4 regions of the Paenibacillus sp. SAFN-054 genome follow, and region 4 is predicted to be linked to each of the others. Evidence: riboswitches for the same ligand, from Rfam matches in the RefSeq annotation. Region 4 holds a riboswitch; each other region holds the start of a gene.
What was found. Region 4 has a riboswitch for cyclic di-AMP ahead of ACTHPM_RS22355 (TrkH family potassium uptake protein). Riboswitches for the same ligand answer to the same signal wherever they lie in the genome.

Region 1: linked by a shared signal. The riboswitch ahead of ACTHPM_RS14625 (hypothetical protein) and the one ahead of ACTHPM_RS22355 (TrkH family potassium uptake protein) in region 4 are both predicted to bind cyclic di-AMP.
Region 2: linked by a shared signal. The riboswitch ahead of ACTHPM_RS11780 (alpha/beta fold hydrolase) and the one ahead of ACTHPM_RS22355 (TrkH family potassium uptake protein) in region 4 are both predicted to bind cyclic di-AMP.
Region 3: linked by a shared signal. The riboswitch ahead of ACTHPM_RS27155 (C40 family peptidase) and the one ahead of ACTHPM_RS22355 (TrkH family potassium uptake protein) in region 4 are both predicted to bind cyclic di-AMP.

What each region holds. Positions count from the first base shown of each region.
Region 1 is NZ_JBQCKS010000002.1:692,977-699,031, reverse strand. It holds cyclic di-AMP (ydaO/yuaA leader) riboswitch at 255-468, shown strand; cyclic di-AMP (ydaO/yuaA leader) riboswitch at 576-753, shown strand; gene ACTHPM_RS14625 (hypothetical protein) at 885-1,277, shown strand; gene kdpF (K(+)-transporting ATPase subunit F) at 1,419-1,496, shown strand; gene kdpA (potassium-transporting ATPase subunit KdpA) at 1,534-3,213, shown strand; gene kdpB (potassium-transporting ATPase subunit KdpB) at 3,283-5,313, shown strand; gene kdpC (potassium-transporting ATPase subunit KdpC) at 5,379-5,987, shown strand.
Region 2 is NZ_JBQCKS010000002.1:65,005-71,059, reverse strand. It holds gene ACTHPM_RS11785 (5-methyltetrahydropteroyltriglutamate--homocysteine S-methyltransferase) at 1-940, shown strand, start outside; cyclic di-AMP (ydaO/yuaA leader) riboswitch at 1,233-1,436, shown strand; cyclic di-AMP (ydaO/yuaA leader) riboswitch at 1,508-1,663, shown strand; gene ACTHPM_RS11780 (alpha/beta fold hydrolase) at 1,813-2,607, shown strand; gene ACTHPM_RS11775 (TetR/AcrR family transcriptional regulator) at 2,728-3,294, shown strand; gene ACTHPM_RS11770 (ABC transporter permease) at 3,414-4,535, shown strand; gene ACTHPM_RS11765 (ABC transporter ATP-binding protein) at 4,535-5,212, shown strand; gene ACTHPM_RS11760 (penicillin acylase family protein) at 5,553-6,055, shown strand, end outside.
Region 3 is NZ_JBQCKS010000012.1:16,271-22,325, reverse strand. It holds gene ACTHPM_RS27165 (M1 family metallopeptidase) at 1-1,008, shown strand, start outside; gene ACTHPM_RS27160 (hypothetical protein) at 1,020-1,853, shown strand; cyclic di-AMP (ydaO/yuaA leader) riboswitch at 2,149-2,288, shown strand; gene ACTHPM_RS27155 (C40 family peptidase) at 2,294-2,758, shown strand; cyclic di-AMP (ydaO/yuaA leader) riboswitch at 3,144-3,281, shown strand; gene ACTHPM_RS27150 (C40 family peptidase) at 3,285-3,776, shown strand; gene ACTHPM_RS27145 (GNAT family N-acetyltransferase) at 4,019-4,510, shown strand; gene ACTHPM_RS27140 (c-type cytochrome) at 4,667-5,026, shown strand; gene ACTHPM_RS27135 (4a-hydroxytetrahydrobiopterin dehydratase) at 5,126-5,431, opposite strand; gene ACTHPM_RS27130 (hypothetical protein) at 5,623-5,916, opposite strand.
Region 4 is NZ_JBQCKS010000005.1:250,250-256,304, forward strand. It holds gene ACTHPM_RS22355 (TrkH family potassium uptake protein) at 1-1,132, opposite strand, end outside; cyclic di-AMP (ydaO/yuaA leader) riboswitch at 1,201-1,340, opposite strand; gene ACTHPM_RS22360 (CPBP family intramembrane glutamic endopeptidase) at 1,602-3,284, shown strand; gene uvrC (excinuclease ABC subunit UvrC) at 3,311-5,194, opposite strand; gene trxA (thioredoxin) at 5,329-5,646, opposite strand; gene ACTHPM_RS22375 (YqzM family protein) at 6,016-6,055, shown strand, end outside.

The DNA of each region.
Region 1 (6,055 bases), on a different contig from region 4:
TCTCGCATTTGCATCCTCTCACGCCGGTTTATAAAAAAACGATGCTTATGGGCTGAATGGAGGAACGAAGGCTAAAGCAGCTTTTGCAAGAACCGGTGAAATAGGGAGTATCCGTGAGTTTGGAGGAGATATAAACTTTTGTAAGCGATAACCTTAGCGAAAATGATTACATTTTAAACGCTAAGGGTTTTCGCGGTACCTTTACATGATTTGCAAGCGGGTGTATGATTCAAATCGTAATTCAAGACGTTTCCATTTTTGAATCGCTGAGTTTCTGCCCGCGAAAGGGCGGAAATCGGGGGAACCAATCGCGCGTATCCCAGTTATCCGGTGTGAGAGTCGGAAGCAGGTGATGCCGCAGGGGTGAATCCCGTGACAATCGGATGCCATGGATCCGAAACACGGGTAGAGCGACTCTCACCGCTCGAATCCGTCAGCTAACCTCGTAAGCGTTGTTTGAGAGAGGAATGATGAAACTTGTGATCGATATCCGTCGACCACAGGGGATCAATTGACCTCTGTGGTTTTTTATTGCCAAAAATAGCTTTGGAAGCAGCAAACCAAATTACATGTGAATGTCTTTAACGCTTAATTCCGGCCGGGCCGGAAGCGGGGGAACCAACGCATCGTATGGCTTTACGGGCATACGAAGCCGGGGTGAATTCCTCTGTCCCAAGAAGGGACAATGAGGGAAGGGCGACTCTCACGCCCTAATCCGTCAGCTAACCTCGTAAGCGTATAGGGAGAGGCAGCATTTGTCGTGAGCATATTTTCATGGCTTTCTTTCGTCATGAATTGATCGGCCGCGGGAAAGGTCCTCTTTCCCTGCGGCCGTTTTTATTTGCAGGCTCGGATGAAGCTGCCAGAAGGAGGAACGCAAAGTCGTGGATGAGGAACTCATCATCGTAACCGCGCCAAATGAGGCCGGCCGCAAATTTATTAAGCTTTTGATCTATCTTAAACGGCCTTTTGCCGTGCTCACCAATAGTTTGAAGGAAGAACGCGATCTGAGGAAGCTTGGGGCGACGCACATCATTCGGATTCATACGAACCATACGGATGAGTGGGTCGTTCCCGGGCAGCGGGTCGGCCGGATTTTTATTTTTGAGAACAGCCTCAATCTGACCTGCCGGTACCTGCAAATCTGCAGACCCTGGACGTCACGTCCCATCTACGTCATTACACGTGCGGACAATTCGCCGGGAATTTATCGGGGGCTCGGAGCGAATCACATCATCCATACCTTGAACGGCGAGGTCGGGTTCTTGCTGAAATAATAGCTCAATCGGGAATGTAAAAGGGGAGAATTGTAGCATGATGGACTTTCTGATGATATTGACACTCGCAGGAGTATTCGGCGTCTTTCTGCTGTTCCTGATGTGGTGCGGCCATGTCGTGGATGGGGGAGGGGAAGACAAATGATCGTGGTTATGGTCCTGGCGCTGCTCGTATTTGTCTATTTGGTCTATGCCCTGATCCATCCGGAACGGTTTTAAAGCATGAATAACCGCTTTTTATGAGGAGGAAGCAATTTTGGATATCCTGCAGATTTGTATTGTTATTGCTGTACTGCTTCTGCTGGTCAAGCCGGTAGGCAGCTATATATATCATGTGTTCTCCAACGAGGCGAACCGTACGGACAAGATTTTCGGGCCCGTGGAGAAGCTGTTCTACAGTATCATCGGCCTGAAAAACCGCTCAGGCATGAATTGGAAAAAGTATGCGCTCAGCATGATTGCGACCAACATCGTGCTCGTGGCGGTCAGCTATATCGTTCTAAGACTGATGGGAGGGCTGCCGGTCAACCCGAATCAAACGGGGAATATGGAAGCAAGCCTTTCCTTTAATACCGTCATCAGCTTCATGACGAACACGAATCTTCAGCATTACAGCGGCGAGAGCGGCATGTCTTATTTTGGACAGATGATTGTCATTACGATGATGATGTTTACGTCCGCAGCATCGGGCCTTGTCATTGCGATTGCTTTTATGCGCGGGATTACCCGCAGAGGGGGCGGCCTGGGGAACTTTTTCGAAGACTTCGTCAAAGCGCATACCCGTCTCTTTCTGCCGCTTGCCCTGATCGTGACTTTGGTGCTGGTGGCGCTGCAGGTCCCGCAAACGCTGGATCCTACTGTAACGGTCAATACGCTCGGCGGAGCCGTGCAGCATATTTCCATGGGGCCGGTGGCCTCGCTGGAGTCCATTAAGCATTTGGGAACGAACGGCGGCGGATTCTTCGGAGCGAACTCGGCGCATCCCTTTGAGAATCCGCGTCCGCTGACGAACGTGATCGAAATTTTGAGCATGTGGACGATTTCGGCGGCGCTGCCTTATACCTTTGGGCGCTTTGCGAAGAACCGCAAGCAGGGCTGGATCATCTTTACGGCCATGATGACGCTGTTCATTGCGTTCCTGTGCCTGGCCTATTTCTCGGAAAAGAGCGGCAACCCGCTGATTAACGAGCTGGGCATCAACAGCGCGCAAGGCAGCATGGAGGGCAAGGAGGTCCGGTTTGGCGTAGCGCAGTCCTCGCTCTTTACGGCGGTGACCACCGCGGCGACGACCGGTTCGGTCAACAACATGCATGATACGCTGACGCCGCTTGGCGGGCTGGCCCCGCTGGCCGAAATGATGCTGAACGTCGTGTTCGGCGGCAAGGGCGTTGGTTTCGTCAACATGATGATGTATGCGATTCTGGGCGTCTTTATATGCGGCCTCATGGTCGGACGGACACCGGAGTTTCTGGGCCGCAAAATCGAGAGCCGGGAAATGAAGCTGATCGCCATCGCGATCCTTGCGCATCCGCTCATCATATTGGCACCGACGGCCATTTCGTTCATGACCCATCTGGGAACGGACGGCTTGTCCAATCCGCTGTATCACGGGCTGAGCCAATCCTTGTACGAGTATACGTCTTCCGCGGCGAACAACGGCTCCGGCTTCGAAGGATTGGGCGATAATACGGTGTTCTGGAACGTCAGTACAGGGCTTGTCATGCTGCTCGGACGGTATGTCTCGATTATTGCTCTTCTGGCCGTGGCAGGCTCCTTGTCCCGGAAAAGAACAGTACCTGAATCGATCGGCACCTTCCATACGGATACGAAGCTGTTCGCAGGCATTCTGGTCGGTACCGTGCTCCTGATCGGGGCATTGACCTTCCTGCCGGTGCTGGTGTTAGGTCCGATAGCGGAATATCTGACACTGCGATAGCGGATTGCCCAACAATGCTGAAATTAAGGAATGGCTTCAATTCCTAGAATAAATGAGGTGGAGAGAGTCATGAGCGGACAACGCAAGAGCATGCTGACAGGCAGCATCATCAAGCATGCCATGAAAGATAGCTTTATCAAACTGAACCCGGTTGTCATGATGAAAAATCCGGTCATGTTTGTGGTGGAAGTGGGCACCCTGGTCGTGCTGTTAATGGTCCTGTTTCCGGCCTATTTCAATACAAGCGGGCGTCTTGGTTTTAACCTGACCGTGTTTCTGATCCTGCTCTTTACGGTCCTGTTCGCGAATTTCGCGGAGGCGCTCGCCGAAGGGCGGGGCAAGGCGCAGGCCGATTCCCTGAAGAAGAGCAAAAAGGAAACGACGGCAAACAAAATAGTCGGTTCCGAAATCAAGGTCGTCAATTCGACCGAGCTGCGCAAAGGCGATATGGTCGTCGTATCGCAAGGTGAAATGATTCCGGGAGACGGCGAAGTCATCGAAGGTCTCGCTTCCGTCGACGAATCGGCCATCACCGGCGAGTCGGCACCGGTAATTAAGGAAGCGGGCGGCGATTTCAGCTCCGTGACCGGCGGCACCCGGGTGGTCAGCGACCAGATCAAGGTCGTCATTACGAGCGACCCCGGTGAGTCGTTCATCGACCGGATGATTTCGCTCGTCGAAGGCGCGTCGCGCCAAAAAACGCCGAACGAAATTGCGCTGAACACGCTGCTGACGACGCTGACGCTCATTTTCTTGATCGTCGTCGTGACGCTGGCGCCGATTGCCAAGCATCTGGGCGTATCACTGGACATCCCGGTATTGATTTCACTGCTGGTCTGCCTGATCCCGACGACCATCGGCGGACTGCTCTCCGCCATCGGGATTGCCGGGATGGACCGCGTAACCCAGTTCAATGTGCTGGCGATGTCCGGTAAAGCAGTGGAAGCCTCCGGCGACATCAATACGATGATTCTGGATAAAACCGGCACCATCACCTATGGTAACCGGATGGCAAGCCAATTCATTCCTACCGGGAACGCATCCTTGGCCGAAACGGCTTATTGGGCCGCGATAAGCTCGCTTAAGGATGAAACGCCGGAGGGACGCTCCGTGCTGGAGCTGATGAAAAAGCAAACGATGCATTATGATGAAACGCTTGCCGCAGGCGGCGAATTTATCGAATTCAGGGCGGAGACGCGGATGAGCGGCATCGATCTGCAGGATGGGCGCCATGTCCGCAAAGGCGCGGTCGATGCGGTCCGGCAGTGGGTTCAGTCGCAAGGAGGCAGCATTCCGTCCGACCTGTCGGCGAAGTCCGACGCCATCGCATCCGAAGGCGGCACGCCGCTGGCCGTCGTCGTGGACAGCCGAATTTACGGGCTGATCCATCTGAAGGATACCGTGAAGCCGGGGATGAAGGAACGCTTCGAGCAGCTGCGGCAGATGGGGATCAAGACGATCATGTGTACCGGGGATAACCCGCTGACCGCTGCCACGATCGCCCGGGAGGCCGGCGTGGATGAGTATATTGCCGAGAGCAAGCCGGAGGACAAAATCGCCGTCATCCGGCGCGAGCAGGCGGAAGGCAAGCTCGTCGCCATGACCGGGGACGGCACGAACGACGCGCCGGCCCTGGCCCAGGCGGATGTCGGGATCGCGATGAACAGCGGCACGGTAGCCGCCAAGGAAGCGGCGAACATGGTCGACCTGGACTCCGATCCGTCCAAAATCATTGAAGTCGTGGCGATCGGCAAACAGCTGCTGATGACGCGCGGAGCGCTGACCACCTTCAGCATCGCGAATGACGTGGCCAAATATTTCGCCATCATCCCGGCGATGTTCATGGTAGCCATCCCGCAAATGGATGCGCTGAACATCATGCATCTCGGATCGCCGCTGTCGGCCATCCTGAGCGCCTTGATCTTCAATGCGGTCATTATTCCGCTGCTCATCCCGCTGGCCATGAAAGGCGTCAAATATAAGCCGATGAGCTCGGCGCGCCTCTTAAGCCGGAACCTGATGCTCTTCGGGCTCGGCGGTGTGATCGCGCCGTTCGCGGGCATCAAGCTGATTGACCTTGTCGTACATCTGTGGATTTAAGGCGTTAACTTATAGAGAGAATGGGCAAGTTCCCATCACAAGCTTATGAAAAAGGATGATATACAATGAAGACAACGGCGAAATTCGAAGAAGTGTCGCATGGCTCCATTTGGCTCATGGCACTGCGCTCCAGCTTATTGTTCATCGTGATTTGCGGCATCGCCTATCCGCTGGCCAGCACCGGGCTGGCGCAGCTGATTTTCCCGCACCAGGCGAATGGCAGCATGGTCAAGGACGGCGAGGGCCGTACGGTCGGCTCGGAGCTGATCGGTCAAACCTTTGCGGATCCATCCTTTTTCCAAGGGCGGATCTCCAGCATCGACAACGACGGCGCCGGCTCGGGTTCCAAAAACTATGCCCCGTCCAATCCGGAGCTGCTGCAGCGGGTGAAGGACTCGATCACGCAGTGGGAGAAGGAGAATCCTAAGGTTCCTGTCAGTGAAGTGCCGATCGACCTGATCACCAATTCCGGTTCCGGCCTGGATCCGCATATTACGCCGGCTTCCGCGTCGGTTCAGATTCCGCGGATCAGCGGGCTGCGTGGCATTCCGGAGGAGCAGCTAAAGCAGCTGGTGGAGAAACACACGGAAGGCAGGGAGCTTGGCGTATTCGGCGAGGAGCGGGTCAACGTGCTCAAGCTGAACCTGGCTCTGCAGGAGCTGGGAAGCAAATAGCACAGTTATTAAGCGCATCATATTAAAAAAGTCCGCATGGCGTCTTCCGACGATCCATGCGGACTTTT
Region 2 (6,055 bases), on a different contig from region 4:
AAAAGCGGTGACGGACGGCGAGTTTAGGCGTTCCTGGTGGCATCTGGATTTCATGTGGGGGCTGGATGGCGTCGAAAAACAGGTTGTAGATCGCGGATATGTATTCCAGGGTGAGGAGACGAGAGCAGAAACCGCGCGTCTCTACGGGAAAATCGGCTATACGGGACATCCGTTCGTGGAGCATTTCAAATTTTTGAAGCAGGCTGCGGGCGATGACGTCGTCGCGAGACAAACGATTCCTGCGCCGGCCCAGTTTCTGGCCGAGCTGCAGCGGGCGGAGAACAAAGAAAGCACCGAAGCGTTCTATACCAGCACGGAAGAGCTCGTAGCAGATATCGCTAAAGCCTACAATGCGGCCATCCGCGACTTTTATGAGGCAGGCTGCCGCAGCCTGCAGCTGGATGACTGCACATGGGGCATGCTTTGCGACCCGAACTACTGGGAAGCTAGGCAGCAGGAAGGCGTCGACGTCTCGGAAATCACGAAGCAGTACGCCAAGCTGAACCAGGAAGCGATTACCGGCCTGCCGGAAGATCTGATCATCACGACGCATGTGTGCCGCGGCAACTACCATTCGACTTGGGCTTCCGCGGGCGGTTACGGGCCGGTAGCCGAAACGCTGTTCGGGGTGGATCATATCGACGCATTTTACTTGGAATTCGATACGGATCGGGCAGGAGACTTTGCCCCGCTGAGATTTATAAAGGATCAGCAGGTCGTGCTGGGGCTGCATTCCTCCAAGACAGGCGACCTGGAAGACAAGCAGGAGATCGTGAGCCGGATCAGGGAAGCCGCGAAGGTGGTGGACATCAACCACCTCTGCCTTAGCCCGCAGTGCGGATTTGCTTCGACCGAGGAGGGGAATATCCTGACGGAGGAAGAGCAGTGGAAGAAGCTGGCCTTTATCAAGGAGATTGCGGACGAAGTCTGGAACGAATAATATAGAAGCTTTAAGCCGGGATTATAAGCAAACCGCCCCTGAACATGCATTCAGGAGGCGGTTTTTGCTTGTTCTCTGATGCCGCTGTCTGAAGGAAAAGGGAATGGAACAAAAATGTTCACCTAAACGAAAGCAACGAGGAGCTAATGAACGAAAAGATAAGACTTCTCAGGATAAGTGCCTGCTATTTCAGGAAACGCAACGAAAAAGCCATTAATTCTGTGGAACCCATGCTTTACAGTTTGCCTGCTCAGGCGTATATTCAGTTCATTGTTAGCTTTTGAAGGAATGACACGGAATTACGCTGAGTTTTCGCTTGTGAAAAGCGGGGGAACCACGAACCGCAATGAACGGATTTTGCCGGATGGCCGAATCTGTCCATGCATGGGGTGAATCGGAATAAGTCATGGAGGGGAATGACATCCATGCCGTCCGTAGGGCAACTCTCACTGCCCGAATCCGTCAGCTAACCTCGTAAGCGTCGCTAAGAGAGAGGAGTGAAACTGTGAGCTTTTAAAATCAGCACAGGGTATCCGCTCTGTGTTTTTGTGTGCGCAAATTGAATAGATGTCTATTTCGCTGAATTTCCGCCAGGAGCGGAAAGCGGGGGAACCGGCCGTGACAGAAAGGTTGTCACATGGGGTGAATCTCATTGTAATGAGTAGGGCTACTCTGAAGTCCGAATCCGTCAGCTAACCTCGCAAGCGTATCAAGAGAGACGATCCTTACGATGCGATGAATCAAGGCTTTTTTGGCCTTGCCCTGAAAGCGTTGAAGAGAGGTCCTCTTTTCAATGCTTTTTTTGTTGTCTTTTTTATCTGCCTGAGGGAAGGCATCTTAGACATCATGTTAAGGTAGAGAGGAGAAGGAAGTTGCCCAACATACAAGTAAACGGAACAACCCTATATTACGAAACACACGGCAGCGGCGCGCCAATCGTCTTTATCCACGGACATCTTTCGACTCATCATATGTTTGAGCCGCAGGTCGAATATTTCAGCAAAAGGGCCAAGGTGATTGTGCTCGATTTAAGGGGCTATGGCAATTCCGGCAAATTAAACGTCGAAGTGGAGGATATCATCGATACGCAGTGCATGGATCTGAACGAGCTGCTGGAAAAGCTGGATTTGACCAAAGTCACGCTCGTCGGTTGCTCCAGCGGCAGTCTGCTTGCCCAAAAATTCGCTGCTTACCAGCCGGATAAAGTGAATGCACTCGTGTTGGTTGACAGCTATTTCTACGGTCCGTACGGAACCCGCAGCGGGATTTGGAAATTTTTTGAGGCCTGCAGCTGGTTGTCCTATTATCTTCCTGCGGAATTCTTTCTCCGGTCGCTGCGGGTGACATATAACCGGTGGGTACCTGCATACAGCATTTTGCGGGATGAGCTCTTTCACAAGCGTCCGACGGAGTCGATCAAGCAGCGCATGGCCCTGCTCAAAATCGACATGGACTCGAATTCGACAAGGCTGCGAATGCCCATTCTATGCGTAGCCGGCAGACAGAGCGAATGGTTCGTCAAACAAATGAACAAGGCTGCGGAGATGTTTTATTACGCCCAGAAAGCCGTCATCGACGATGCCATTTACCCGAGCCATCTTTGCCAGCCTCAGGAGTTCAACCGCATTCTTCTCAACTTCATGATCGATGAAAAGGTGATGGCATGAACCCGAATCCGTCAAGGGCGCCATCCTCCTTAAAAGAAACAGTAACAACGGCAACCGATTGCTGTTGTTGCTGTTTTTTTGTTAAACTGATCTTACAAGACGGAAAGGAGACGATCCACATTGGGTAGAAAACAATCTTTTACGGAAACAGAGCTGCTTGACGTGACGAAAAGATTAATATTGGAGCATGGTTACGACGGATTTCATCTTAAACTCCTGTCACAGCATCTCCCTGGAGCCAGAAGCACGATTTACCAATATTACTCCAATAAAGAAGAAATCGTTGCTGCTTGTATGAAGCGGGTGATTTCGAACGTATTAGAAAATGCATCATCCATCGATGAGACGGACCCTATGATCGCTCTCCGACAGTTACTTCATGTTTATGTTGAAGAATCCAGGCTTCATCAACTCCTTGGTGATGCTCAAAAAATACATTCAGATCATATCAAGGTGATCGATGATCTTCAATTTATTGAGAGGGCGCATTCGAGTCTCAAGGTTCAGCTCGCACGCTTGTTTGAACAGGCACAAAAGGAGAACAATTTAAGGGAGGATATTCCCCTACCGGTACTTATCGGTACTTTTTTTAACCTGATTAATACTCCGAATATGCTGAATGTCCCGACAGATCAATGGAGCGATCTCTTGTTTCAAGTATGGATCGGAGGCTCGGGGAGGTCATAGAAACTCGAATCTATTTTGACACAAGTGTCAAATATATGATTTAATAGATGGGGACTGCGATGTGGTTCGTCTATTTTGACACAAGTGTCAAATAATTAGGAGTGAGGAGTTGGAATCGCATGTTTTTGGCTATGAAGGAATTAATGCATAGTAAGATGAGGTTTTCCATGATTGTCATTATCTTTGTGCTTATCGCTTGGTTGGTGTTCATCCTGTCTGGCTTGGGCAATGGTCTATCGACGCTTGCCGCGTCCGTACTCAAGAACATGAATGCCGATTATGTTATCTTTCAGCAAGGGTCGCAGTCTTCCATGAGCAAATCCCTGCTGTCCGATCAATTGGTGACCGAAGCAGAGAAATTACCTGATGTAACAGCTGCTTCACCTATGGGAAATTCCATGGCAACAGCGCTCAAAGGGCACAGCAACAAAAATGAGGACAAAGTCGACATCGCCATCATTGGGATCGAGCCGGGCAGCTTTTTGGAGCCGTCCATCGTTGAAGGAAATCGTTTATCTCCTGATCAACCGAAAAGTGTCATTGCGAATATCACCATGAAGGATAAAGGATTTAAACTTGGGGATACGTTCCAATTAGACGGTTCCACAGAGTCGCTGACCATTATCGGATTTGTGGAGGATCAAACCTACAACCACGTATCAGCCGTGTTCACACCCATATCTGAATGGCGTAAGATCGCCTTTGCGGCACCGGGTTCGGATAAAGGAATCGCAAATCCTGTAAATGCAATTATGCTGCAAGGTGAACATATTGATTCAAGCTTGGTAAACGGTAAGTTATCGAATACCGATACTGTGACTCGAGCGAAAGCCGTGCAGGGAATGCCAGGTTATAAAGAAGAGAACGGTTCGATTATGATGATGCTTGCATTCCTGCTGGCGATCTCTGCATTCGTTCTGGGCGTGTTTTTCTATGTCATTACGATTCAGAAGACCAACCAATTCGGGATTATGAAAGCCATCGGCGCAAGGAACGGATTCTTGGGCAAAGCGATTATGTCCCAAGTGTTCGTACTGTCGCTGACCAGTATTATTATCGGAATTTTGCTTACTTACGGGACGGCGGCAATGATGCCTAAGGCGATGCCATTCAAGCTCGAAACAAATCTGGTCATCGTATATTCGGTGGTCCTGCTTGTCATCGCATTGCTCAGTTCTTTGGTATCGGTTCGCAGAATTACAAAAATTGATCCGCTGAAAGCGCTCGGGAGGATGGAATAATGAATCAAGGCTTACAGCTCAGTCATATCACAAAGTATTATGCCGAAGGCAGTCACCGGATCGCTGCGCTCGAGGATGTCTCTATTTCCGTTGAACCAGGCGAATTTGTAGCAGTGGTCGGACCTTCAGGTTCTGGCAAGAGTACCTTCTTATCCATTGCGGGAGCGCTGCTCAAAGCTTCCGAAGGAGAAATTAATCTGAATGGGCATAACCTCTCCAAGCTTTCGGATAAAGAGCTGTCCAACGTGAGGCTTAGGGAAATCGGATTTATTATGCAGTCATCGAACTTGGTTCCCTATTTGAACGTTCTGGATCAATTGCTTTTAGTAAAGAAGATGTCCGGGAAGGTGACGGCAGAGGATAAAATATTCGCCACAAACATACTTGAAGAGCTGGGACTGGGCTCGAAGCTCAAGAGCTTCCCCGAAGAACTCTCGGGAGGAGAGAAACAGCGTACTGCGATCGCCCGGTCTTTGATTAACGATCCTAACGTCATTTTGGCCGATGAACCGACTGCAAGCCTGGACACCAAACGCGCACATGAAGTGGTCGGTCTCATCAAACAAGAGGTAAAGTCACGCCGGAAAGCGGCAATCATGGTTACCCATGATGAGCGTATGCTTGAATATTGCGACAAGGTATATCGGATGGAAGATGGAAAGATGAGCTTAGTCTGATTTGGTGTGCAATCAGGGAACCGAATAGCAAGTAGGATGTTTGGATGATCTCCATCAAGAAGTAGCAAAATCAGATGAAAATTTGAAAATAGTAGATTGAAAAGCCCCTTTTGCTTACCGCGGAAGTGGGCTTTTTGCATGGGGAAAGAACGGTATCAGACGCAAAAAAAACCAGGTATGCCGAAAGGGAGGGTTACCTCTATCGATCAGCCGAAGCCTTCGCCTAAGGGACGGGATATTCTGCTTATAACGTTGGTGGATTCATCTTGTATGAAAGCGCTTAACACCATATAATGGATGGTAATCCATAATTACCATTATATGTCTGGGGGAGTCCTGCATGAAGCTGTTGGCCGTGGTGACCGTACCGGGCGTCAAGCCGCGAAGAAAACGCTGGCCGCGCATGGTTGTAATCATCGCTCTGATCGTTGTGCTATTGATCGCCTGCGCAGGAGGATACGTGTATTGGTTCGTGAATAAAAGTTTGCCGGTCATCCAAGGCGAGCTCCGCATTTCCGGGCTGGATAAACAAGTGACCGTATGGAGGGATGAGGCGGGGGTGCCGCATATCGAGGCGCAAACGGAACATGATCTCTATATTGCACAGGGTTTTGTGACGGCACAGGATCGTTTATTCCAGATGGACCTCAGCCGGAGGCAGGCTTCGGGACAATTGAGTGAAGTGGTTGGCGCGAAAGCCATCGACCGCGATAAGTTTTTCCGCAGCTTCGGTCTGCGGCGGGCTGCCGAGGCTTCGCTCAGCTCCTATTCGGAACAATCCAAGCAGGTGCTGGAGTGGTATGCGCAAGGCGTCAACGATTACATACGGTATGCTAAGGCGTC
Region 3 (6,055 bases), on a different contig from region 4:
GCCCATAAAGACCTGAAGGAAAGATACTTCTTCGCTGCCAAAGCCGCTCTGAAGTACTTCAGCAAGTGGTATGGCACGTATCCTTACTCTACCTTGTCCATTGTCGTCCCGCCTGAATCAGGCAACGGCGCCGGGGGCATGGAGTATCCGACACTGGTTACGGCATTCGGAGCGAAGGACGATTCGCCCGGCTACGACCTCGAGCGGACCGTCATTCACGAGATCGGTCATCAGTATTTTTATGGCATGCTGGCCAGCAATGAATTTGAGGAGGCTTGGCTGGACGAGGGCTTTACCTCATACGCAGAAGATAAGCTCATGGAGCAGGAATATGGAGTTATCCCGAACCTTCCGATCCAGGCCTCGATCATTTCCTCGCCGATGACGCTAACGCAGGAGGCTTGGAAATACGGCTCGCAGGATCAGTACGCCCTCAATGTTTATTACCGCGCCAAGCTGCTGCTAAAGGGCATGGAACAGCAGGTCGGTTCGCAAACGATGAACAAAATCATGAGTACGTACGCCAAAAAGTATCGGTTTAAGCATCCAACAACGACCGATTTTCAAAAAGTGGCCGAGCAGGTCACCCGCAAGTCATGGCAGCCCTTCTTCGATCAGTATGTCTACGGCAGCCAAATGGCGGATTTTGCCGTCGACACCATCTCCGTGCGCAAAAAAGCAGCCGACGGAGGGAAGCCCATGTATGAATCCACCGTTCAGATCTCCAAAAAGGGCGGAGACTACCCTGAAGTGCCCGTGCTGTTTACCTTTACCGACGGACATACGCTAAGCAAGGTTTGGAACGGGACAGGCGACCGCACGGCGTTCAAGCTGAGCTACAGCGCACCTTTGGCTTGGGCCATGGTCGACCCGAAATACTCGATTGTGATTGAGAACAAGCATATCAATAACTATTTAAAGGCGGATATGGACCGCGAGGTGCTGGTCCGCTGGAATCTTGGCATCACCAAGCTGATTGAGACTCTGCTTGGAAGTCTGTCCTGGTGAGGTGAGAAGCGGTGAAATCCCATATTGCAAATGGCTGGAAAAGTCTTAAAAATCAATTTTATATCGTCATCATTCTCTTTTTGTACCAGCTGATCTGGGGATATTTCCTGTACCGCCTGGTCCATTCGGCAGTGACGCCGCTGCTGATGCGTTATCCCGATCCCCCGCCGAACGAGCTCAGCCAGCTGCTGTTCTACATCGAAGGCAAGACGAGTCTTTCCACGAGCGGAACCGTCCATACGTACTTCTGGATCCTGCTTTCGATGTTCGCGCTGCGCATGCTGCTGACACCCTTCATCCATGCTGGCATCTATCACGGATTGCACAAGGAGCGCGAAGGAGATATCGGGCTGCATTTCTTCAAGGGCATGAGACGTCACGGGAAGGTCGTCTTTCTCTTCCACCTGGCGGAATGGATATGCATCGCGGCACCCGCGTATTGGATCTTGCCCAAGCTGTATAAGATCCTTCTTAGCGGCGTCCAGCTGCCATCTCTTGCACTTCAGGTCCTTCCGTACGCGGCTGCCTGGCTTCTGTACAGCTATATGATCCATCAGCTCATCCTCTTCATGCAGTTCGGCAAGACCGGCGGCACCGGCTTCCTGGCACCCTTATGGCAATGCCTGCGCGGTGCGCTGCCTCTGGTGGGAATTTCCCTCACTTTGGGGATGGCGAGCTTGCTTATATTCAGTCTTTTTACGGGCATCTCCCTCTTCTGGGCCGGCATCTTCGCGCTGATTCTCCAGCAGGGCTATCATCTGGTCAGCTGCATCATGAGGCTATGGGGCATTTCGACCAAATTTGATCTGTGGTATCGGCTGGCTCATAAGGATGCGGAAAAATAAAAAAATTATTTTTTGTGGTTAAACAGCCAGCAGCATTGGATTGGTTAATTTTTTGTCATCACTTCAATCCCCTGATAGAAGAAAAACCCCTCCCTTTCGCATGTAAAGGGCAGGGGTTTTGTTCGTTTAAAAGTGCCTTAAGTATTTGCCAAAGCGCGAATCGTCTGATACAATAATCCGAGTACGAACTTAGTAACAACTTTGTAATTTTTGCTGTAACTATTCCACTGTACTGTAAACGAAATTTTAAACGACACATTCCAATTGATACCATGCCGTCATTCACGTTTCAGGTGCCTGATCAAGGCCGAATTCCTTGGCACCGGGAAGCGGGGGAACCACTTTGGGTGAATTGATCTCGTAACAGAGGGATCATAGGGGACTACCTTCTACCGAATCCTTAAGCTAACCTCGCAGGCACTCGGAAGGGGTTTATTTTTTTGAAAAAGAAGTTTGCAGCCGCTGCGCTCGGATTAACGCTTATGTTCTCGATGGGAACCAGCGTATTCGCCGATTCCTCATTGAATAACGTTGTCCACAAAACGATTGGTGTTTCTTACAAAACCGGCGGAACCACGACGAACGGGTTCGATTGCTCCGGATTTACGCGTTATGTATTCCAAAAGCTGGGTGTTTCCATTCCTCGCCAATCCAGCGCACAGTATAAAACAGGCACTGCGGTCTCCAAAAGCAACTTGAGAGCCGGAGATCTGGTATTCTTCAATACGACTGGCGCAGGCGTTTCCCATGTCGGGATCTACGTCGGAAACGGAAATTTTGCTCATTCATCCTCTTCCAAGGGTGTTACGATCAGCAAGCTTAGCAACAGCTACTTCGCCAACCGCTACATTGGCGCCAAACGAGTCATGAGTACGGCTAAATACAAAGCTGCCGTTTATAACTAATACTCTCTCCCATACACATATCTTAACTTAAGGCCCGCACCGGGGATTTTTGCCGAAATCCCTCTTGCGGGTTTCTTGTTACTTATTAGACGGTTGAAATGCCTAAAAGGTAACAACTTTTCGCAAAAAAATTTTAGGAGCCTTCAATTCGTGCTCCTTCTTACGCCTCATTTACCCACCCCGCCAACAAATAAACATTTTTTCCTATAAAATGCTCTAAAAAATGCCTTATTTTTAAAAAAAGTTGATTATTTATAGCCTTTATTGATAGAAACAATTGCCAAACGCAAATTCCTTTGCTACAATAGTCCCAGTGAGTTAGTAACAACTTTGTAATCTTTGCTGGACCGTTTATGAATAGAACGTTTCCTGATGTATATAGTGTAGAGAATCTATGCCGAATTTCCTCACACTAGGGAAGCGGGGGAACCATGATGGGTGAATTGATCTTGCAACAGAGGGATCATAGGGGACCTTCTACCGAATCCTTAAGCTAACCTCGCAGGCACCGGAAGGGGTATTTTGTTTGAAAAAGAAGCTAGCAGCAGCAGTCATGAGTTTTGCCATCGTATTTACCGTTGGAGCCGGAAGCGCTTTCGCGGACTCCAAAATGGACAAAGTGATCGATGATGTCATCGGCACCAAGTACAAAACCGCAGGAACGACAACGAGCGGATTTGACTGTTCCGGATTCACGATGTACGTTTTCAAGCATTTGGGGATCAACCTGCCGCACCAATCGGGCTCCCAATTCAGCATGGGTTCCGCTGTATCCCGCAGTAATCTGAGAGCAGGAGACCTGGTATTCTTCAATACTTCCGGCTCCGGCGTTTCCCATGTCGGAATCTATGTCGGCGACGGAAAGTTTGCGCATGCCTCGACTTCCCGTGGTGTTATTGTCAGTTCGCTTAGCGACAGCTACTACGTCAACCGCTACGTTGGCGCCAAACGAGTCATGAGCACGGATACCTACAAGTCCGCCGCCGTTGATTCCGAAGACAATGATGACGTGCAGTAATGCCTGACTGTCTTGAACGGTTTGTACGACCACCCGTACTTTGAGATTTTTGCCGAAATCTCAAAAGGCGGGTTTTTTTGTGGGCATCTGAGGCTGTATATCATTACCATATGCTGCCCACATTATTTGTTTACCCTTCCTTCCGCCAAATAAACACCCTAAAGCCTTAAGGAAGGAATAGTTTCGCAAAAAGTTTCAAATCCTATGGTTTAGCGCTGTCTCTCAAGGAAAGGGGATACGCCATGAATGATTCCAAACGTTTTTTCACCGTTGTTCCCATGAGCCGCGAGCAGGCTGAAACGTGCTGCTCCTGGTCGTATGAGCCCCCTTACGATGCGATTTACGGCTGGCTGCCTTGGCCTCAGATGGAGGCGCTCGGAATCGAGCTGGGCGACCCCGAGGTACGCAAACAGCAGTATGTTTCGGTTCTGAATGCTGAGGGCACCCTGTGTGGCTTTGCGCAGCTTTTTCCGATGGTTAACGTCATCCGCCTGGGAATCGGTATGCGGCCTGATTTATGCGGTCAGGGGCTGGGTAAAAGCTTTATACATGCCATCGTGCATGCGGCCAAGCAGCGCTATCCCGGTTTGCCCGTGGATCTGGAAGTCCAGGACTGGAATCAGCGGGCCATTCGGGCCTACCTGAAGGCTGGTTTTATGATTACCGATACGTATGAAAGGCAGACCCCTGAAGGGATCGGATGCTTTCACTGCATGGTATATGAGGAAGAATAACCGATCGTCAATGATAAATGGTACAAAATTGTGTATATTTCAAGGCTATGCCCCGCTTTCGTTTGCTTTTTTGTCACAAACTATTTGATGTACCGGCTTGTTCCGTTATAATGAAGAAATGAAGAACTGCAGTTTACATAGAAAGGACGAAAACGGATGCAAAAATGGATCATGAGCGGTGTCGTAGCAATCGCATGCGTATTTGCCATTGTGCTCATGTTTACACTGCCTGGCAAAGAGCAAGTAGCTGAAGAAGAAAAACCATCCATGCCTGAGGTAACGATGGACGCTGCATCGGCTGAAGCAACCGTCAAAGCCCAAGGCTGCCTTAGCTGCCACGGTGACCAATTGCAGGGCGGTGTAGGGCCTAACCTGCAAAAAATCGGTTCCCAGCTTTCCGCAGAAGAAATCTATACAATTGTTACTAAAGGTAAAGGCGGCATGCCTTCATTCAAAGACAAGCTGAAGAGTGAGGAAATTGCCAACGTAGCCCAGTGGCTTGCAGCCAAAAAGTAATCTTTTCCCGCATGGGATAGAAAAACACGCTTCGAATCCTTGACCTAGAGGTCAAGGGCCGAAGCGTGTTTTTTGCTGTACCCGCATGGGCATGAAATGCTAACGTTTCTCGCCTGAGCGCATTTTTTCGAAAAGCTCGTTAAACTGGTGGGCCTCCTTGATGTCCAGGGCGGTAATGCCGCCTTCATCCCAGGAAGTCAAACGCAGCGTCACGTTTTTGTAATCGATGGAAATAAAGGGGTGATGATCAAAGGCCTCCGATATCGTCGCAACCTCGTCGACAAACGAAATCCCTTTCATGAAATTGGAAAAAATGAATTTGCGCACGATCCAGCGGCCCTCTTCGAGCTCCCAGCCTTCCAGCTTCGCTAAATGTGCCTCGACTTCTTCCTGCGTATAAACCATTGTTTAAGTTCCTCCCTGAAACCAAACACCCTGATGGCCTCGGCCAAAAGGATGCGTCTTTACCTTGCTTTCCATTAACTTTTCCCATTGTATTCCGGTCATTGAATATTTATGAATATGGCCTTCCACAGGGCCAAACACTTGTTATATCTTAACACGCCAGGCATTCAAAAATCCATTCGGCCCATGGACTAGATCAGTGGAACTACAGTCAGTTCCTCGTCCCCGATGAGCAGATTGATCCGGTGATGCTCCTTGTCATACATGACGACGCCGCTGCCCACTTCAATCACGGGCTCTGTACCCAATCCGTAAAAAAGATCCTCGGCCAGCGCCTCATGTACCTCCCGCTTCTCTTCGGGACTCAGCAGCTGCCATTCGCTGCCTTCCATTTCAAAGAACAAGTAGCTGTCGGGGATTTCCCCTACCGCGCTCGTCAGCTCTTTCAGGATTTCATCGTATTCGCGCCCATGCTTTACACCCATGGCTATTCCCTCCGCCCTCGTTACGTATCCCCCTGTGCAATTCAGGGTCCCGCTGAATTTGCCTTGCCAGATATTCCGATCATACGGCCGGTCATGAACCGCCCATTTTTGCAATAGAACATTTTATTTAGGGCCCCTG
Region 4 (6,055 bases):
GAAAGTTGCTGTCTTCCGTCGTTGAAAGCACCATCGCGACGCCGACCACCAAAAACAAAGCCAGGAACGTAATCGTCAGCGCCTTAAAAATGCGTTCCTGTGCAAGACGGTAACGGAAGAGCACGATATCGTCGCGGCCCCGGATCATGGCGATTACTGCGCCCACCATGATTGTAAAGGTCGTCGTTTTGATACCGCCGCCGGTCGATCCCGGCGAAGCGCCGATGAACATGAGTATGACCATGAAGAATTGGGATGCCTGCCGCATGCCTGCCAGATCAATCGTATTAGCGCCTGCCGTACGCGGCGTCACCGACTGGAAGAAGGATGCGAGCACTTTGCCGCCCCAATTCAAGGAGCCGAGCGTTTTGGGATTGGTGAACTCGAACACAAAAATAACGAGAGCCCCGATCAGGATCAGCGCCGCCGTCATGGACAGCACGATCTTGGAATGCAGGGACAGCCTCCGGTTCTTGCGATATTCCACCAAATCCGACAAGACGATAAAGCCAATGCCGCCAGATACAATCAGAAACATCACGACAAAGTTCACGAGCGGATCGTACACATACCCGGTCAAGGAATTGAAATGGCCGAACAGGTCGAAGCCCGCGTTGTTGAACATGGATACGCCATGAAATATACCGAAGTAGATGGCCCGTCCCACCGGCATGTCGAAGGACCAGCGAACCGCGAACAGAATGGCGCCGCAGCCTTCGATAAGGAGCGAGAACAGCAGAACCTTGCGGATCAGACGCACGATGCCTTCCATTGTATTCTGGTTCATGGCTTCCTGCAGAATCAGGCGGTCGCGCAGCGAGATCCTGCGTTTCAGAACGAGCGAGAACAGGGTTGCCATGGTCATGAAACCGAGTCCCCCCACCTGGATAAGCAGCATGATCACAACTTGTCCGAAGGTGCTGAAAAAAGTACCTGTATCTTTGACAACCAAACCCGTAACGCATGTCGCCGACGTCGCGGTGAACAAGGCATCGATAAACCGAAGCGGCTTGCCCGTCGTGTTGGATATCGGCAGGGTGAGAAGTATGGCCCCGATCAGGATAATAGCGGCGAACCCCAAAACAAGTATTTGCGGGGGCGCCAATCGAAACCATTTGAATTTAGCTGTCAACATATCCACCTCTTACGAAAAAAGTCAAAAGAAAAAAAGCATCGGAAATCCAATGCCTTTCGGTTTGGGCTCCTGCTGCATAACGCCTACGAGGTTAGCTGACGGATTCGGGCATGCACAGGTTGCCCTATTCGCTCCTATTCAAGCGAAATTCACCCCTAAATAATGGTTCCCCCGTTTTCAAACTGAAATTCGGCGCGTGTTATTCAATTGCATCAAAATTATAATCCTTATTGTTTTACATCACAAAGCCATAATTCGTATGAAAAACTCGGAATACAGCCTGATTGCATCACAATTCTCATAAAAGTCTGCCATTCTCTTGAGTTTACAACTTCTTTTCTTCGTTTTCATCGTATTTTCATGACTCTTTCCGCGAAAACTGGCATTCCTGGGACATCGTATGCTATGTTTACGTTTATACTATGTATATAACCAATCATTTCACTATTAAAAAAGGGGGCATCTCATGAATCCCGTCGGACAACCACTCCAGCTCAAGGCGAATTACAAGCGGCTGGGCGTGTTCGCGGTCATTGGTCTTGTTCTGTTCGTCCTGTTCCAGATCCTGCCTTCCACCGCTTCGGACACGCTCGAGCAGCAAGATGCGAAGGTGATCAGCAAGGAGCAGGCGCAAAAAGCCGCCGCGGCATTCGCGCAGGATTCGCTTCATCTCCAGATTGACAAGGGAGACGAGGCGCTAGTTACTTACCAGTCCAGCTCCGACCTTTATGGTTATTTATCGAGAGAAAAGCTGCTGGACCAATACAACAAAACATACGAAAAAAACTATCCCTACGACGTCTTCCGCGTGCGGCTGACAGAGCAGGGAGATGGCGGCTACGCCAACATCGACATACATATGAAGTCAGGCAAGCCCATCGCATTCTCGTTGACGCCGCAATATTCCCGGTACTCTGCAGCGATGGCCGAGCCCAATAAGGAAAAACGGGACAACAAGCTGCGCATCGTCGAGGGAGACTTAACCCTTCAGGATAAAAAGCAGCTCGCCGATCCGTGGATCAAGCAGGCCGGCCTCGATCCGGCCAAACTGGAGGCAGCTGCCGGGGACGGCGGAGCAGGACTCGTATACACAGATCCAAGCCAAGCCATCGGCAGCTCGAACCTGCAGCTCAGGTTTGCATTCGAAGACAATGCCATTCATTCCTTCCAGCCGACCTTCTCCATTCCTGAAGGCCATGCAGCTTATGTCGATAAGGAAACAACCAAAGCCAAGTGGCTTACCATCGTGGGCTACGGGCTGCTCACGTTTGCCCTCGGCGTGCTCGCCATCGTCTACAGCGCATTGACACGGCATCACACCTCCTTTAAAAGAGGCATCTTTCTGAGCGTTTTTTATTTTGCAGTAGCCACGTTCAGTACTTATAACATGCTGCCTGCGCTTCAAGCGGAGGGACTTACCGGGTTTGGTCTTACCATCGGCATGATCGTCCAGACGTTCTTCAATCTCGTCATGGCTGCGCTCCTGTATTTCTCCCTGGTTGGCGGTGACGGGCTTTGGCGCAAATCCGGCGTGAATGCCTGGGCCCGTGCCAAAGAGCCGGGATACGGCCCTTACGTGCTTCACAGCATGTTTACAGGCTTCCTGTGGGCGTTCATTCTGATGGGTGTGCAATCCGTCATCTACATCGTGCTCGATAAAACGATTCACAGCTGGTCCACTACCGATGCCACGCAGTCGCCGTACAACATGCTGTATCCTTGGCTTCTGCCGATCATGGCTTGGATGGCAGGCATTTCCGAAGAGGCGGTATACCGTTTATTCGGGATTCCGATGCTCAAAAAACTCGTCCGCAATACGTTTGTGGCCTGCCTCATCCCTACCTTGATATGGGCGTTCGGACATACGCTGTACCCGATCTACCCGGTTATGACGCGGCCGATCGAGCTGACCGTTATCGGGCTGATCTTCAGTTTTATATTCCTGAAGCACGGTTATATTGCGGCCATGTTCAGCCACGTCGTGTTCGACAGCGTGCTCATGAGCTTCAGCCTGTTCGCCCTCGGCGACGTTCCTGACATTCTCGCAGGCATCGTCACGATCATTATGCCGGCTGTGGTCGCTTACATCGTTTATCTCGTGAACAAAAATAAAGGCTCATCAGGAACGCGTCCGATCCTGACAGAATAAAAGCGCAAAAGAAAAAGGAGTCATGTTCATGACTCCTCATCCTGCAGGGCTGCTATAATCTGCTTCGCCAGTTTATCCCCTATCGAAAGAGGCCGGAAATCATCGATGCTGGCCTCTTTTATTTTTTTCAGCGATCCAAAATGCTTTAAGAGCAGCTTGCGCCGCTTTTCTCCGATGCCGGGAATCGAATCCAGCTTCGACACCACCATCGATTTGCCGCGCTGTTCACGGTGAAAGGTGATGGCAAAACGGTGAACCTCATCCTGAATCCGCTGCAGCAGATAGAATTCCTGGCTGTCGCGCGGAAGATCCACCGGTTCAGGCGGATCTCCGACCATCAGCTGTGCGGTTCTATGCTTCACGTCCTTGACCAGGCCGCACACCGGAATGAAAAGGCCCAGCTCATTTTCGAGCACATCAACCGCTGCCGAAATTTGTCCCTTGCCTCCGTCCACAACAATCAGATCGGGCATCTCCAGATTTTCCTTCAGCACGCGTTCATAGCGGCGCCGGATCACCTCCCGCATCGTTTCATAATCATCCGGTCCCTGCACGGAGCGGACCTTATATTTGCGGTACTCTTTTTTGTCCGGCTTGCCGTCTATAAAAACCACCATCGCGGAAACGGGGTTGGTTCCCTGAATGTTGGAGTTGTCAAATGCTTCGATCCGGTGCAGCCGCTCAATGCCGATCGACTGGCCCAGATTGGATGCAGCCTTGAAGGTTCTTTCCTCGTCCCGTTCAATCAGCCTGAACTTCTCGTCGAGCGACACCTTGGCGTTTTCGATCGCCATGCCCACCATCTGCCGCTTCATGCCACGCTGCGGCACGAGCACCTTGATCCCGAGCCATTCCTGCATCGAAGCAGCGGCTCCGGCGGCATCCAGCGAGTCGGACCCTGCCGCGGCGCCGGCTTCGGCCTGCACTTCAGCTTCCTTCGGCATGTCCGGAAGAAGAATCTCCTGCGGCAGAGCCGGGTTATCGCTGTAATACTGCGTCACGAATGTCATAAAATCGTTGTACGCTTCGCCGTAGAACGGAAAAGCCGACGCGTGGCGCTGCACCATTTTCCCCTGCCGCATGTAGAGAATCTGCACGCACATCCAGCCTTTATCCACGGCAAATCCAAGCACGTCCCGGTCTCTCGCATCCGCCGTCGTGATCTTCTGCTTCTCCATGATCGCATCGATGTTCAGAATCTGGTCGCGGAGCTCCTTGGCCCGTTCGAAATACAGCTCTTCGGCAGCCTCCTCCATTTTCCGCTGAAGCTCCTTCTTGATCTCCTCATGTCCGCCGCTTAGAAAGGACGTAATTTCCTGGGTAATGCGATCGTATTCCGACTGCTGCACGTCCTTCTCGCAAGGAGCCAGGCATTGACCCATGTGATAATACAGGCATACCTCCTTCGGCATGACCCCGCATTTGCGCAGAGGGTACATCCGGTCCAGCAGCTTTTTGGTTTGCTGTGCCGCATAAGCGTTCGGATAAGGTCCGAAGTACTTGGCCTTATCCTTGAGGACCTTCCTCGTCACTTCAAGACGCGGATGCGGTTCGTTGGTAATTTTTATATATGGAAACGTCTTGTCATCTTTCAGCAAAACGTTATATCTCGGCATATGCGTTTTAATCAGGTTGCACTCGAGGATCAGGGCCTCGATATTGCTGCCTGTGACGATATATTCGAAGTCGCGGATATCGGCCACAAGCCGCTGCGTCTTTCCGTCATGGCTGCCGGTGAAATAGGAACGGACGCGGTTTTTCAGCACTTTGGCCTTGCCCACGTAAATGATTTTGCCGTCCGTGTTTTTCATTAAGTAGCATCCGGGCAAATCCGGGAGCAGCGCAAGCTTATTGCGTATATTGTCCATCGCTTTCTCATAATCGCGTAATGACTCCGTCGTTTCGTCCATGCAAAGTTCCTCCTCCCGGTCTTTAAGATATCATGAAATCGATAAAATCCAAAGAGTTATCGCAAAACAACCAAACAAAGCGCCCCCGGATTATCCGGAGGCGCATCATATGGTTGATCGTGAAATATGCTTAATTATTGATGTTTGGAGATGATATTCTTCAGGTTTTCCTTGGAATTCAGACCTACCACTTTATCAACAGGTTGGCCGTCTTTGAAGAAGATCAATGTCGGGATGCTCATCACGCCGAAACGGGAAGCCGTTTCCGGATTTTCATCCACGTTCAATTTGGCAATTTTCACGGAGTCGCCCATTTCGTTTGAAAGGTCATCCAGAATTGGAGCGATCATTTTGCAAGGACCGCACCAAGGCGCCCAGAAGTCAACCAATACTGTACCTTGGCCTTCAATTTCAGCATTAAAGGATTGGTCAGTTACATTCACAATAGCCATAATCATTTTCCTCCTTATAAAAAGCTGAATTTCAACAAACTGATATGTCTTTTCGGACAGTTTAAGTATAACACATTGTTTCTTGAAATGTAAATTCCTTAATTACAGATCTTGTGAACTTTGCCCCAAAGTGTTGCTTCATATGAGTACAATTAAACGAATTTCGCCCCGCTTAAACGGCTCCGGTCCGAGCCGCCCTTTTTTCTGCCGTATAAGCCGGCGAAGCCCGCGTCCCCTCTATAAGTATTCACCATATATTCTTTACAAATTCTTTGGAAATTGGGTATACTAATGTTAACTCGGGTTTCTCTGTCAATGACAACGCTCATTTACATAATGTGAAACCATCCTGAGGGAGGCATTGTGATTATGGATGCAAACGTGCAAGCAAACGATCCGCGGAAACACG